Regions from separate parts of the Bradyrhizobium sp. USDA 3364 genome, predicted to be linked through region 2. Evidence: riboswitches for the same ligand, from Rfam matches in the RefSeq annotation. Region 2 holds a riboswitch; the other holds the start of a gene.
What was found. A riboswitch is a leader RNA that binds a small molecule or an ion and turns the genes downstream of it on or off. The one in region 2 is predicted to bind cobalamin.
Positions count from the first base shown of each region.

Region 1: another riboswitch for cobalamin. It lies ahead of ACVILL_RS05785 (TonB-dependent receptor plug domain-containing protein); the one in region 2 lies ahead of ACVILL_RS10200 (TonB-dependent receptor).

Region 1 is NZ_JBSRYG010000002.1:1,219,361-1,226,302, reverse strand. Features, by position in the region: partial or broken gene ACVILL_RS05810 (transposase) at 1-257, opposite strand, end outside; gene ACVILL_RS05805 (hypothetical protein) at 326-757, opposite strand; gene ACVILL_RS05800 (hypothetical protein) at 1,254-1,769, shown strand; gene ACVILL_RS05795 (hypothetical protein) at 1,987-2,505, shown strand; gene ACVILL_RS05790 (HAD family hydrolase) at 2,514-3,191, shown strand; gene ACVILL_RS05785 (TonB-dependent receptor plug domain-containing protein) at 3,562-4,206, opposite strand; gene ACVILL_RS05780 (hypothetical protein) at 4,205-4,501, shown strand; cobalamin riboswitch at 4,458-4,657, opposite strand; gene ACVILL_RS05775 (hypothetical protein) at 4,760-5,230, opposite strand; gene ACVILL_RS05770 (short-chain fatty acyl-CoA regulator family protein) at 5,243-6,664, opposite strand; gene ACVILL_RS05765 (acyl-CoA thioesterase) at 6,801-6,942, shown strand, end outside.
Region 2 is NZ_JBSRYG010000002.1:2,181,558-2,188,499, reverse strand. Features, by position in the region: gene ACVILL_RS10210 (hypothetical protein) at 1-749, shown strand, start outside; gene ACVILL_RS10205 (hypothetical protein) at 866-1,039, opposite strand; gene ACVILL_RS10200 (TonB-dependent receptor) at 1,152-3,365, opposite strand; cobalamin riboswitch at 3,526-3,723, opposite strand; gene ACVILL_RS10195 (FecCD family ABC transporter permease) at 3,837-4,880, shown strand; gene ACVILL_RS10190 (ABC transporter ATP-binding protein) at 4,877-5,650, shown strand; gene ACVILL_RS10185 (ABC transporter substrate-binding protein) at 5,653-6,483, shown strand; gene ACVILL_RS10180 (MBL fold metallo-hydrolase) at 6,587-6,942, opposite strand, start outside.

The DNA of each region.
Region 1 (6,942 bases), 960 kb from region 2:
CGGCCTTGATCAGGCTCGCATCGACCGCAAATCCTTCACCGCCGACCAGCCGTTCCTCGATACAACGGTGCAAGACGTTCTCGAACACGCGGCGAAAGAGATCGCTTTCTCGGAAGCGACCATGTCTGTTCTTAGAGAACGTCGAGTGATCTGGCACCGCACCGTCCAAGCCGAGCCGGCGGAAAATTGAGATGAACGTCATCGCACAAACGTCGCTCCGATCGGATAAAGGCGCAGATTTCGCTGCTTATGACGCGCTTTCGGCCGAGCGGCTGAAGCTCGGCCGCTTTCAGCCTTGGATTAGCCAATCCTTCGCCCGGGGGTGCTAAGCCGGTCGTGTTTCATCGCAGGCAAAGATATTGACACCCGGTATGCCGATCGTCTGCAGCGCGTCTTCAACGTGTCCGAGCTTTATGTCGTAGCCTTGCAGCGCATCCTCGGCGCTTTCGCCGGAATGATGACGCATCGAAAGTGCATCGGCGGCGCGTGCAAGGGCGACGATGGCGACGCGATCGAGCAGTGAGGAGTCCGCGTTCGACTGGGAGACGTGTGTCAGAGGGTTCTGACCGCTTGGATCCGGAGCGCTGCCCCACTTGGAGCAAAAGTTTACCGCGCACTCGTACTCGAGATGAGCAAGAATATCCGGACGCACTGCACTGCCGTCTACACCGCGTGTATCGACCACTGCGATGGCAAGTCGCGCATCGTCGCGCGCGGCGACACGAATGATAGCACGCTTGAGCTTGCCATTTTTCACACAAGGTTCGGCGCGCTTCAGACAGATTGTCGCGAAACCACCAGCACAGGTATCTGGCCATAGAGAGAGCGTGAATCGTTACCTCAGCGGGTTTGACGGTCCGAGTGAATTGCTATGCGCTGGTACGAAGCTTGCTTAAGGGCAGGATCATGTCCTCTCGGATCGGTGGAGCATGTCAGGTATCGCTGCCGCTTTTCTATTGCCTTGGAGTAGTTCCCATCAGACGGTTTATGATCGGCTCCAGCACATGCTTCCAAAGCTCGCACTTCGCGGACAAGCAGAAGTCGTCGTCACCGCCTTCACGCACAACAAAGGCGTTCGAGGTGGAAGCGTGCCTCACCCATCACACGAACTGTCTTCCATTCAAAAGAATAGGCGGGATTCGGAGGTCAGTCCGCACGTTGCGATCGCTCTTATCAGCGGCCGAGTTTGCAGATAGGATAGGAACGACGATCATCCAAATCCCAAGCGCACGGCCTCGTCCCGTGAACTGACAGTGTCGGTAGATGGAGCGTTAGCAAATGGCCACGAGGTGAGGGCAGAACTGATTGCACAAGGTTACACCCGGGTTGGTCGGACGGATGCTGAGCTGTTGCTCAAGCTGATTGAGAAAATTTGTGAGAGGGATTATTGGCGGCAAGGCTTGCGGGTCAAGTATGAGAACGTTTTCCGTGAAATCGATGAGCGCATTGATGGTGCTATCAGTGCGCTCTTGTTGGACCCAGCGGGAAATCTGGTCGCGTTCCGCAATAGATATGGTTTGCGTCCATTGGAGTTCATGCAGACGGACGATGGAGTTTTGCTCTTTGCCTCGGAAAATTGCGCCTTTGCCGGCCTTCGAGGCGAGTCAGGTCAAATCCTGCCGGGCTACATCAAATATGTGGATGGCAAACGGGGGCATTGCCTCGATCATCGCGTCAGTGTTTCTCAAGAAACCGCCAAGCTATGCGTTTATGAGACCCTTTACCTCGGAAACCCGGATACGTCCATCGATGGCCAAACTCACCGCTAAACCCGCTACAATATCGGTTTCTCGCTAGGTGATCTTATTGCGCAACGGATCTGCGCAGAGCAGGACCCAGATCCCATCATCGTCTCGTCCATGCCTTATACCGGAAGACCTTACGCTGACGGGTTATTTGCATCTCTGGTAGCGCGCGGCGTTAACGCTCAACGACGTGAAGTCATCGAGGCGCAATTCGCTGAGCGAACTCTCATCGGCCCAACCAGTGAGCGCAAGCATCGTATCGCTCGCAAATATCGGCTGGCTTCGACTGATGTTGGCAAACGCACGATACTCATTGCCGATGAAGCCCTCATTCGTGGCGATACCCGGCCGGACCGTGACGAATATGCTCCTTGCTGCGGGCGTCAAAGCTGTCCATTGGGGAATCGGTTCGCCACCTATCGTGGCTCCGAATTACTACGGCGTGGATATTGAGGCCATCGATGAACTGGCTTTTTGGCAGGCATGGAAACGGCTGTCCGCGCAACAGCAGAAGCAAAGCCTGCTGTTCAAAGACATCGAGCCGCATGTTCTTCAATCGGTTGAAAGCAGAATCGCTGCCGCGATCAACGCGACAACTGTGACTTACTTGCCCTTTTACCGATTGTCCTCGTTGCTGCCGCGCGGGAGCGAGGGAGTAGATTTATCACCCTTCACATTCGAAATGCCGACTTCTGCAGGTCAAAGCCGCGCAAACAGAGATCTGCATAGCCTTGTCGCTGACTACCAGAGCGCTGCCTGAGATTGAGTATGATGAGGCCCATTCTTGTTTTTGATTGGAATGGCACGTTGCTTGACGATGCCAGCGCACTACTCCAAACGACGAACGTTATCCTGAAACGTTTCGGTCGCCCGGCGATCGATTTAGACACCTTTCGGGATCATTGCGATGTCCCACTGTCCATTCTTTTCCGAAACATCGGGATGTCAGAATCGGAAGTCGCAGCCGTAGATCGCGATGGCAGTGCAATCTTCCATGACACTTACGAGCCGCTGGCCGATAAAGCAGATCTACGCGTGGGGGCGCGCACAATGCTGGAATGGGTTCGCCGGGAAGCGGCTTCGTCCATCATCGTGAGCAACCATATAGTCGCACCTCTTGTTGCTCAATTGCAAAGGCTCGGCATCGATCGCTGCTTCAACGACGTCCTGGCCTTTGAAAGCCGTGCCACGCAGAATAAGACGATGAGCAAAGGGGAGCGACTTCGGCGATATATGGTGCAAAACGATCTAAAGCCGGAGTCGACCTTCATTATCGGGGATATGCCGGTAGAAACTGATATTGCCCGAAGTCTTGGACTGATCAGCGTAGCCATTACCGGCGGATTTGTTTCCGAGGCGCGGTTGCGGGCTACGAAGCCGGACCACATCATCCAGAACCATCACGAGCTATTGCCGATCGTTCGAGAGCACGGCTCTTTCCACTAGGCGGGTAGCGGGGGCGCGGCAGCTAATAGTCCAATGCCGGTGAGACGCGCAGGGCTTCCGTACTGCGTCTATTTCAAGATTCCGGCCGAGCGCGATCTGAGCGAAATGTCTTGCTCGACAATATTACTCGGATTGCCCGTGCTCTAAAGGTCAAAGTCCACGCGCTTCTTGACGACGGCACTTACTGGACCAAGGCCTATCTCACGAGGCTTGCGGGTGACGGGCGAAGTGAACCGAAACATCCACGATTTGGTCTTTGGTCCCACTCCCAGCGACGAAGAGCCAGAGCCCGTCACCATCGCCCAACCGATCGCCTGGCCCGGCATGCTCAACCCTGTTTTACAGTGAGGGTTCCCATCGAGGTGGTCGGCTAGGTGCCGAGCGTATCGATCGAGCCGTCGAGTTCGCTCCTGATCGGTCCGGTGGTCAGCTGCTTGCTGACATAATTGACCGAGCCGCCGATCGTGGCGAGCCCCGACGTGATCGAGTTCGGGCCCTTGACGAATTCGACCTGCTCGAGGCTCGCCGTGTCCATCACGCGGGAGGTGATGTCTTGCGGACCGATCCAGATGCCGTTGTAGAGTGTGGTGATTTCGCTGCCCGTGAAGCCGCGCATCGAGAACCCCGCGGGTGGCGCCGGCGGCATCGCCCGACAGCACGCCAGTCGCCCCCCGCGCGGTCTCGGTCGTGGTGCGGTATCCTGCTCCTGCATCTGCTGCTGGCTGACGACTTCGACGGTTACGGGCGTCTCGTGTACCGTCAGGCCAAGCAGGCTGGTGCTGCCGGCTATCACGTTGCTGTTGAGCGGCGTCGCGGCCGTTGCTGCGAGAGGGGCCGGTCCCGGCACCGGCTTCGGCGCTGGCGCAGGCTGGCGTGCCGCACGCCGGACGCGCTTAGCGGGCCCGCAGCTTTCGCTGCCACGTTGCTCCGCGCTCGGCCGCGGCGTGGGCGGAGTGACGGTGACGGGATTGAGCTGCTGCGGTGTTTGCGCCGATGCCCGGCCGGCCGCGGCCATGGAAGCCATCACGATGCAAAGCGTGACCGCCGAACCGGCCAGCAAGCGGTGCTTGCGTGAAATCAGTGAAAGCCCTGAAATTCGCGCCGACGAGCGCAACGCAACATCATCTGAAATGAACACAGTGGTGACCAACGGCGAAGCAAAAAAGCCGTCACGTACATTGGCCGTGAGCGGCTGCCGTTCGCCCCAGATGCGGCAGATCCCAACCGGCTTTGCAACGCCCTGGAGCACCCCGCCCAATGCGTCAGCACATGACCACGACGGTAGCAAGGTTTCCTGGCTTGCGGCTTGACGCTTCCGACCACCTTCCCAGATTCGAATCGAATCCACTGGCTTCAAATGTCGTCGGCTCGCCGCTTACAGTTGCGGGGGCAGCTCCGGCCTAGTCCGTGAGGACGCACCGTATTCCCTTGATATGCCTTTCGGCACTACCGCCGATGAGCCTGAACGGCCCCTCCAAGCGAATCAAGCAAGTGGCGCTTGTCGAATGCGGAGTAGCAGCACATGTGGCAGTTTGGTCACGCCGAACGGCTGCGAGCATCTCGGACGTTCACGATCTGTTGGGATGGCGCCAATCCGCGATCTGCTGGGGCCGAGTCGCAAGCTCCCTGACAATATCGGGAGAATACAGGAAGAGGCTGACCTGCTTCCGACCGCTACTGAAGAAGGTGTGGCCAGCGGTCGGTACTCGACCTTGCTTCGACCACCGTCGCAATTCGGCTGAGGTGATCGACAGTATCTGCTCGACCATTCTCCCCGTCAGTGGCTCCTTTTGAAGCTTTTGCAGCTTCTGCTCGACGACTTCACAAACTTGCAGGACGGAGTTCACGTCGCCCAACGGGCAATGAATCAGAATACCCCCTTGGCAATCTGTCACGCTGCATTCGAGCCGCTGGCGAAAGGTCGATCGCGTGATTCGAAGTGCTTGCGCCGCCCTCTTGTGCGAGCCCGCCGTCAATTCTTCTGAAGGAAAGAACTCGATGGTCCGTGTCGTCAAAAGGCTGGCGGTGTTCAGATGCATATGTCCTCTCGGTCAGGGAGTGGAGGCTGCATAGGGAGAAAAGTAGGCGTGTTTTTCATCGATCATAAGCGGGCGTCCGAGCGGAGGGAAAGCCCTCTGCGGGCAATCGACGCGCTCACATACCTTGCAGCCTATGCCAATCGGCGTCGCGGACGCAGGATCGTGAACGTCAAGTCCTCGTGAGTAGACAATTTCTTCGGCGTGCCGGATGTCACATCCCAGGGCGACGGCAAACGTCTTGCTCAGCGAGCCATATCCCCCCTCGCGACGGGTGACGGTGCGCGCGATCCAGAGATACGTGCGATCGTCCGGCATTTGGGCAAGCTGGGTGAGGATGCGTTCAGGAGTCGTGAACGCTTCGTATACATTCCAAAGCGGGCAGGTGCCGCCAATCCGGGAGAAGTGAAAATCAGTTGCAGATTGTCGTTTCGAGATGTTTCCAGCGCGATCGACGCGGATGAAGAAGAACGGCACGCCGCGTGCGGAAGGCCGTTGTAGCGTACTCAGCCGGTGGCACGTGGTTTCGAAGCCGACGCCAAACTTCTGGCCCAGCAGCTCGATGTCATAGCGAAGCTTTTGAGCGGCACCCAAGAATTCCCCATAAGGCATGATCAGTGCTCCGGCGAAATAGTTGGCAAGCCCGATGCGGGCGAGCCCGCGCGTATCCGCATTGGTGAACCGTGCACCGTCGACCAGTGCTGACAATTCTCCATCGCAAGCCAGTAGGGCGATTTGAGTGGCCAACTGGAAAGCCTGTTGGCCCGGTTCCAGCTTTCGCGAGAGATGCAGGGCCGCGCATTCTTGGTCGAAGCGTCGATGTGCCGCAGCAGGCGCATCGTCGAACATCACCGTTATTCCAAATTTGTCGCGCAGATGGTCGCTAAGGCTCGCCGACGTCAGCTGGCGCGATGGCGCAAGCTGTTGCGCGAGCTGCTCGGCGGCGTCGTCCAGCTCGGCAAAGTAGTTGTGGCGTGCATAGAAGAAGTCGCGGACTTCCTCGTGGGGGGTCGAGGGCAGGATCGCGGTCGCCGCCTGGCGGTCCTCGCCGAGCCGCGCGGCGAGCACCGCGGTTTGCTCGATCGCGAGCCGGTGATTGCGGCTGAGCGAGATGATCGCCCGCGCTACCGCGGGCATGTTGACGGCGAGCTCCCGGATTTCGGCGGCTGATACGTTCTCGCCGACGACTGTGGGCGACAGCGTCTCGCGGAGGTCGGCAACCAGCCGCGCCTCGTCATCCTCCGAGAACATCTGCACGTCGACGCCGAAGACGGTGTTGAGTTTGAGCAGGACCGCAATCGTTAGCGGCCGCTGGTTGTTCTCCAACTGGTTGAGGTAGCTCAGCGAAATCCCGATCGCGGACGCCAGGGCCTGCTGGGTGAGGCGGCGCTCCTCACGCAGGCGCTTGAGCCGGACGCCCATGAAAGCCTTCTTCATTTGCTCCTCCGTCGGCTTCGCAAACTTCGCAGTTTTGCTACTCGCCCTTCGCAAGTATCCGCAATTTCAGCACTATTCACACTTTGGTCTATGCGGATATTGCGAATAGCGAGCAAAGTTGCAAGGGCGTCATTCGATGCAGGCTTCCTACGGGCAGGCGGTCAGCGCGGCCGAATCCACGTGTTTCGTCGAACTGGTCTTCCCCGACCAGGCCAACCATTACGGGACCCTGTTCGGCGGCAACGCGCTCAGCATGATGGGCAAGGCCGCCTTCGTGG
Region 2 (6,942 bases):
ACGATCTCGAATCCTCGGGCGATTTTGCCGGCGAGGTGCTGGCGCAGGATCTCATCACCGGCACGGTCGAGAAGGCGCAGTCGGTGTTCTGTCGCGGCACGCTCATTGGCTTCCACGCCTACCGGCAGATCGCGGCCGGTGTCGGCGGCGGCGAGGCGATCAAGGAGAGTGTGAGCCGCCCGGCGATCCGCGCCTGCCTCGAGACCATCGGCGCGCATCTCGGCTGGCATGGCGCGCTTTCGGTCGACGTCATCATGCCGTTCGACAGCGCGACGCCGCTGTTGATCGACTGCAATCCGCGGCTGGTCGAGCCCATGAACGCGTACCAGTCGAGCACCGATCTGGTCGATCTGCTGCTGCGCGTCTCGCTCGGCGAGACGCCGCCACCGGCGGCCGAGAGCCGCGCCGGGGTGCGGACGCATCTCGCGATGCAGGCGCTGCTCGGCAGTGCGTCGCGCGACGGCACGCGGCGCGACCTGATCAGGGAATGCGGCCGCATTGCCACGGGTGAAGGCCTCTATCGGGCCAGCAGCGAAGAGTTGACGCCGGTGCGGCTCGATTGGCTCAGTGCCGTGCCACTGGCGATGACGACGGTTCTGCTGCTCGCATCGCCGCAAATCGCATCATCGCTGGCGCGCGGCGGCTTTGGCGCGCATCTGCTCGATCGCGCGAGTATCAGGACGATCGAGGGTGAGGAATTCTCGCGCGATGTTTCACCACGTCGTCCTGGCGAAAGCCAGGACCCATAACCACCGCTGCAAGTTTGGTGGCACGCTGGGGCGGCACCTCGCCCGATAGCGCGCTTCAGGGGCAATGGGTCCTGGCTTTCGCCAGGACGACTTCGTGGATGGATTTCGCTTAACCCCTACAACGGCTCGTCATCATTGCCGTAGCGATCGATCTTCGGCGTGGCGATGTCGCCATCCTCGTAACAGTCGTCGTCAGCCGGCGCTGCGGGCGGCGGAGGTTTCTTCGCCTCGTCGTCGGTCTTGTCGTTGATCTTGGCGCCGCCCTTGCTCTGCTTCCCGGCCTTGGCCATGTGTTTCCCCTGCGCGGGTCAAATCCGCTCAGGGAATTCTACTCCAGTTTCCGTGCGCTCGTCATGAGGAGACGGTGCGGCGGGGTCACACCCCGCCACACCGGATCATGCTCTAGAACGTCGCGCCGGCCCTGACCATGTAGGTGCGGCCTGGCAGCGGGTAGGCGGAGAAGCGGCCATCCGTGAACGTGCTCGCGATGGCGTAGTCGTAATAGAGCGCGTTGAACAGGTTGTTGACGCTGAGCGACCAGAAGAAGCGGTCAACTTGCCCGCTCAGCTTGATGTCGGCGGTGGCGCTGCCGGGAATCCGGCTCTGGGTGTTGGCCTGGTCGTTGTCCATGATGCGCGAGCTCCAGGCGCGCACCGTGGCATCGAACACCAGATAGTTCTGCCAGATATTCCAGGTGACGCCGAGATTGCCGGTGTAGCGCGACACCAGCGGCACGTCGTTGCCGGCCCACATGCCTTCGCGGAATACGGCGCGGGTGATCGCCATGCCGCCGCGTAGGGTCACGGTGTCGCTGACCTTGAGCGAGGCGCTGGTCTCAGAGCCATAGCGGCGGGTCGGGTCGAGGTTGGTGTTGTAGAACAGCACCGGATTGAAATGGATCTCGTTCTCGAGATCCATCAGATAGACGCTGGTCTGCACCTGAAACAGGTTGGTCTTGACCCGGAAGCCGCCTTCGACGTCTTCCGAGGTCTGGGTCTTGAGCTGGAAGGTCTGCGGGATCGGCGCGAAGGTCAGCGGGTCGAACGACGGTCCCGACGCGACGCGCTCGTCGACATCGGGCGTGCGGAATGCACGCGCGGCGCGGCCGAACACCGAAAAGCTGTCGGTGAGGCGATGCTCGACGCCGACATGCAGCGCGTACTGCGTCTCGTTGCTGTCGAGCGGGGAGGCCTGCGTGTCGAACGCGAACGGCGCGTTCGGGTCGTAGCGGTCGCGCGCCGAGACGCCGGTGTTCTGAACGCGTGCGCCGTAGGAGAAGTCGGTCGTCGGCAACAGGCCCAGCGTATGTTGCCAATAGCCGGCCACGGACCGCTGCTCGATATTGTAGATATGGAAGGGATCGACGCCCTGATAGGCGCCGCGCGCCTCACGGAAGGTCGAATCGTAATAGTCGATGCCGGTCAGGATCGTCGACGGCATTCCGAGCATCACGGTCTTGACGCTGAGCCGCGGCGTCAGCGACCAGGTCTCGAGCGCGGCGTCGTTGTAGGTGGAGGAGAAGCTCGGCGTCGGCACCGTGCCGAAGAAGCCGCTCTGCGTGTCGCGCTGCCGCCAGCCTCCGTCGACGATCAGGTCGACGCCGTTCATCAATGTCTTGGTGAAACCGGCCGTGACGCTTGAGGTCTGCTGGTTGGCGTAGTCGAACGGCGTGGCGGCGCCGCGGCGGTCGGTGAGCAGCTCGTTGACGCCGATCGACGGATCGACCAGCCGTCCGCCGGGCAGGCCGAGCTTCTGGTCGCTGCCGGTGACGGTCAGGAACGCGCTGAGATCCGACGTGGTGTAGTTGATGTTGCCGATCGCGTTGCGCTGGTCGAGCGCATTGTTGACGCGGTAGCCGTCGGACTTGATGCCGTTGCCGTAGAACGAGGTGGACCACGGTCCCGAATTAAGCGCCGCGGAGACTGCGGCCGTCCGCGTGTTGAACGAGCCGGCGCCGCCCTCGGCCCTGATCGTGGCCGGCGGACCGCCGGCGCCGGTCTTGGTGACGATGTTAATTACGCCGCCCACCGCGTTGTCACCGTAGAGCACCGCACCGCTGTTGCCGCGCGTGATCTCGATGCGCTCGATCGAATCGAGCGGGATCGTGGTGAGGTCGAAGCCCGCCTTGTCCATGTCGTTGAGGCGGCGGCCGTTGAGCAGGAACAGCGTGTTGTCCGTCGCGAATGCGCCGAAGCCGCGCAGGTCGACCGAGGTCTTGGCGCCGTTCGGTCCACCATAGGGAGTTTGCAGCTGGACGCCCGGCACCTGCGCAAGGATCTCGGGCAACGAATGCACCGGCGAATGCGCGATGTCGTCGGCGGTGATCACGGCCGAGGAGGAGCCGACAATGCCGGCGAACTGGCGGCCGCCGCCGGTGCCACCAGTTCCGGTGGCCGCGCCGGTCCCCGTCGAGCTCGATCCGGCGCCGCTGACGGTGTTGCTGCTCTGCGCGGTGCCCGGTGCCGGGCGGCGCGAGGACGGCGCTTCGTCAGCGGCCGGCCTGGCGCGCGTGACGTTCTGGTCGCCCGGTTTGGTGACTTCGATCGCCGGGAGCTGATCGGGAGCGGGCGCCTGCTGCCCCCGTGCACCTGAAGCAAGGATTGCAGGCGCGATCATCGTCGACGCGAGCAGAAGCGCGCGGCGGCGATGGGGTGGGAAGGCGGACATAGGCGAGACCTCGGTAACGTCAGTGGCACGTCACCGCGAACCAGTCTCACCATCGTGCTTGCAGCATCAGGTGAAGCTCATGCCTGTACTCCCCGACCGGCATCATCGCGTGTGACCACGGCTGACGGCAGGTCTCCTGGCTCGCGGGTCGTTACCCTTCGTCGCCTTCCCAGGACCGAGATTCCCAGTGGCATCTGACGAAGGATTCACCGCATACAGTTGCGGGGGCAGCCGCGGCGTTGGGGAAGTTTCCCCGTACCGCATTCCCTTTTCATCTCATTAAAGAACCGTCATGTTCATCTAGGGTTCGGCCGGGCAGCAAAGTCAATCCGGCGGCAGCCGGGCAAATGGCCGCTCCGCCACGGTTTTTGGCGAGTGTCGCTTGTCTGCCACGGCGATCGCTGTAAGAGCATGGATTCAATGAGCGTGCAGGATTTTGCCTTGGCGGCCGAGGTCGCGGCGCGGCGCCGGTGGGGCGTCACCGCGGCGCTGCTCGCGCTCGTGGTGCTGCTGCTGGTGATCTCGCTCGGGATCGGCCCGGTGCCGCTGTCGCCGCTCGCGGTGATCGAGGCGCTGTTCGGCAGCGGCAGCGACGTGGCGCAGGTGATCGTGCGCGAGATCCGCCTGCCGCGCACCATCCTGGCGTTTGCGATCGGCGGCATTCTCGGCCTGTCCGGCGCCGCGCTGCAAGGGTTGCTGCGCAATCCGCTGGCCTCGCCGTCGCTGTTCGGTGCGCCGCAATCGGCGGCGTTCGGCGCGGTGCTGGTCATTGCGCTGGGTCTCGCCGATGTACGCTCCTATGCACTGCCGGTGGTGGCGATCATCGCCGCGTTCGGCTCGGTATTCGCGCTGCTCGCGATTGCCGGCCGCAATGCCGGGCTGTTGATCCTGATCCTCGCGGGGCTCGCGATCTCGAGCTTTGCGGGAGCGGCGACGGCGCTGGTGATGAACCTCTCCAGCAATCCGTTCGTGGTGCTGGAGATCGCGTTCTGGCTGCTCGGCTCGCTGGAGGATCGCAGCTTTCAGCACGTCGCGCTGGCGCTGCCCTTTATCATCGCTGGCGCCGCCATCCTGCTCAGCCAGGCGAGCGCGTTCCGCGCGCTGACGCTCGGCGAGGAAGCGGCGCAGAGTCTCGGCGTCGACGTCGGACGGCTGCGGCTCTACGTCATCACTGGCGTTGCGCTCGGCGTCGGCGGCGCGGTCGCCGTGACAGGCACGATCGGCTTCATCGGTCTGGTCGCGCCGCATCTGATGCGCCCGGTGATCGGTCACGATCCGGCGCGGCTCCTGGTGCCGAGCGCGCTCACCGGCTCGGCGCTGCTGCTTGCGGCCGATATCGCGGTGCGCATCATCCCCTCTACCTCGGATATCAAGGTCGGCGTGCTGACCTCGATCATCGGCGTGCCGTTCTTCCTCTATCTGATCATGCGCGAACGCCGCGCACTCGGCGGAGGCGTGGCATGACGCTGCTCTCCGCCACCGCGCTCAACGCCTCGCTCGGCAGCCGCAGGGTGCTGCACGATGTCTCGCTGGCGTTGACCGCGGGTCATCTGGTCGCGCTGGTCGGGCCGAACGGCGCCGGCAAGACCACGCTGCTGCGTGCGCTGGCCGGACTGATTCCATCCGACGGCGACATCAGGATCGGCGGCGACGCGCTGGCGTCGCTCCCGTTGCGCGAGCGCGCCAAACGCTTCGCCTATTTGCCGCAGGGCCATATGGTGCACTGGCCGCTGCCGGCGCGCGATATCGTCGCGCTCGGCCGCTATCCGCATGGCGCGACCGATCCGGCGCGGCTGTCGCAGCTGGATATGGAGGCGGTGCTGCGCGCGATGCAGGCGGTCGACGTCGAGGCGTTCAGCGATCGCCGCGTTACCGAGCTCTCCGGCGGCGAGCGCAGCCGCGTCGCGCTGGCCCGCGTGCTCGCGGTGGAAGCGCCGGTGATCCTCGCCGACGAGCCGACCGCCTCGCTCGATCCGCGCCACCAGATCGACGTGATGCAGAAGCTGCGCAACGTCGCCGACACTGGTGTGCTGGTCATCGTGGTGACGCACGATCTCGGGCTCGCGGCGCGCTTCGCCGATGATGTGCTGGTGCTTTCGGAGGGACGGCTGGCCGCGCAGGGCGCGCCGGAGCAGGCACTGTCCGAAGCAGTCCTCGCCAGTGTGTTCAGGGTCAGCGCCTATCGCGCCGAATTCCAGCGCGAGGCCGTCATTGTGCCGTGGGCGGATGTGTGATGATGCGGCGTCTCGCAGCCCTGGCAGCGGTCGCATGGATGATGTCGTGCAGCACCGCGTTCGCCGTCGGACCGCGCATCGTCTCGATGAATGTCTGCAGCGATCAGCTCGTGCTGACGCTGGCCGATCCGGACCAGATCCTCGGCCTCAGCCGCTTCTCGCGCGATGCCTGGCAATCCTGGGCCGCCGAGCAGGCGCGAAGCTATCCGCGCCTGTCCGGCGGGGCCGAGGATGTGCTGCTGCTCAAGCCCGACATCGTCGTCGTCAGCCTGTTCGACAAGCGTGCGACGCGCGATCTGCTGAAGGCCAACGGGCTGCACCTCGTCGAGTTCACGGTGCCGCGCACCCTGGACGAGGTGAGGAAGCAGATTTTGGCGATGGGCGGTGTGCTGCAGCATCCGGATCGCGCGCAGGCCGAGATCGCGCGCCTCGATGCGGCGATCGCGCGGGCGCGGGCGGTGGCGAGCACGCGTCAGTATCGCGTGCTGCCTTTGGAGCGGCGCGGCTTTGTCTCGGGCGACGGCAGCCTGGTCAGCTCGCTGCTGACGGCGACGGGCCTGACCAACGCCGCCGGCGAGCTCGGCCTCGGCGCGGGCGGGTTTGCCTCGCTCGAGGCGATCGTGAAGCTGCGGCCGGATTTCATCCTGGTGTCGGAAGCCGGCGATCGCGCCGAGGATGAGGGCCGCGCCTTCCTGCTGCATCCGGCGCTGGAGCGCTTCTATCCGGAAGGCAAGCGCATCGTGCTGCCCGAGCGGCTCACGGTGTGCGGCGGCGTGATGCTGGCGGATGCACTGGATCGGCTGACGGAAGAGTTGAAAAGGGTGACGCGTTAGGTCTCTGCGTCGTCATTGCGAGCGGAGCGAAGCAATCCATCTTTCCGCTTGCTGAGGTATGGATTGCTTCGTCGCTTCGCTCCTCGCAACGACGCTGAGGGACCTACCCCAACACCACCGGCCCGCCGGCCTTCTTCCACGCGTCGATGCCGCCTTCGATATGGGCGGTGTTGGCCAGCCCGGCCTTCTTCGCGGCGGCAACGGCCATCGCCGAGCGCTCGCCGAAGGCGCAGAAGAACACGACGCGGCGGCCGGTCGCGGCCGCGACTTCGCGCAGCATGCCGCCGGGCTGCAAGGTGGCGCAAATCCCCGGATAGGGCGCATGCAGCGCGCCGGCCAGCGTGCCGTGCTTGGCGCGCTCCGCGGTCTCGCGCAGATCGACCAAGAGGATATCGGGACGACCGAGGCTCGCGATGGCGTCGCGCGCGTTCAGCGAGAGGCCTTCCTTGGCGAGCTCGT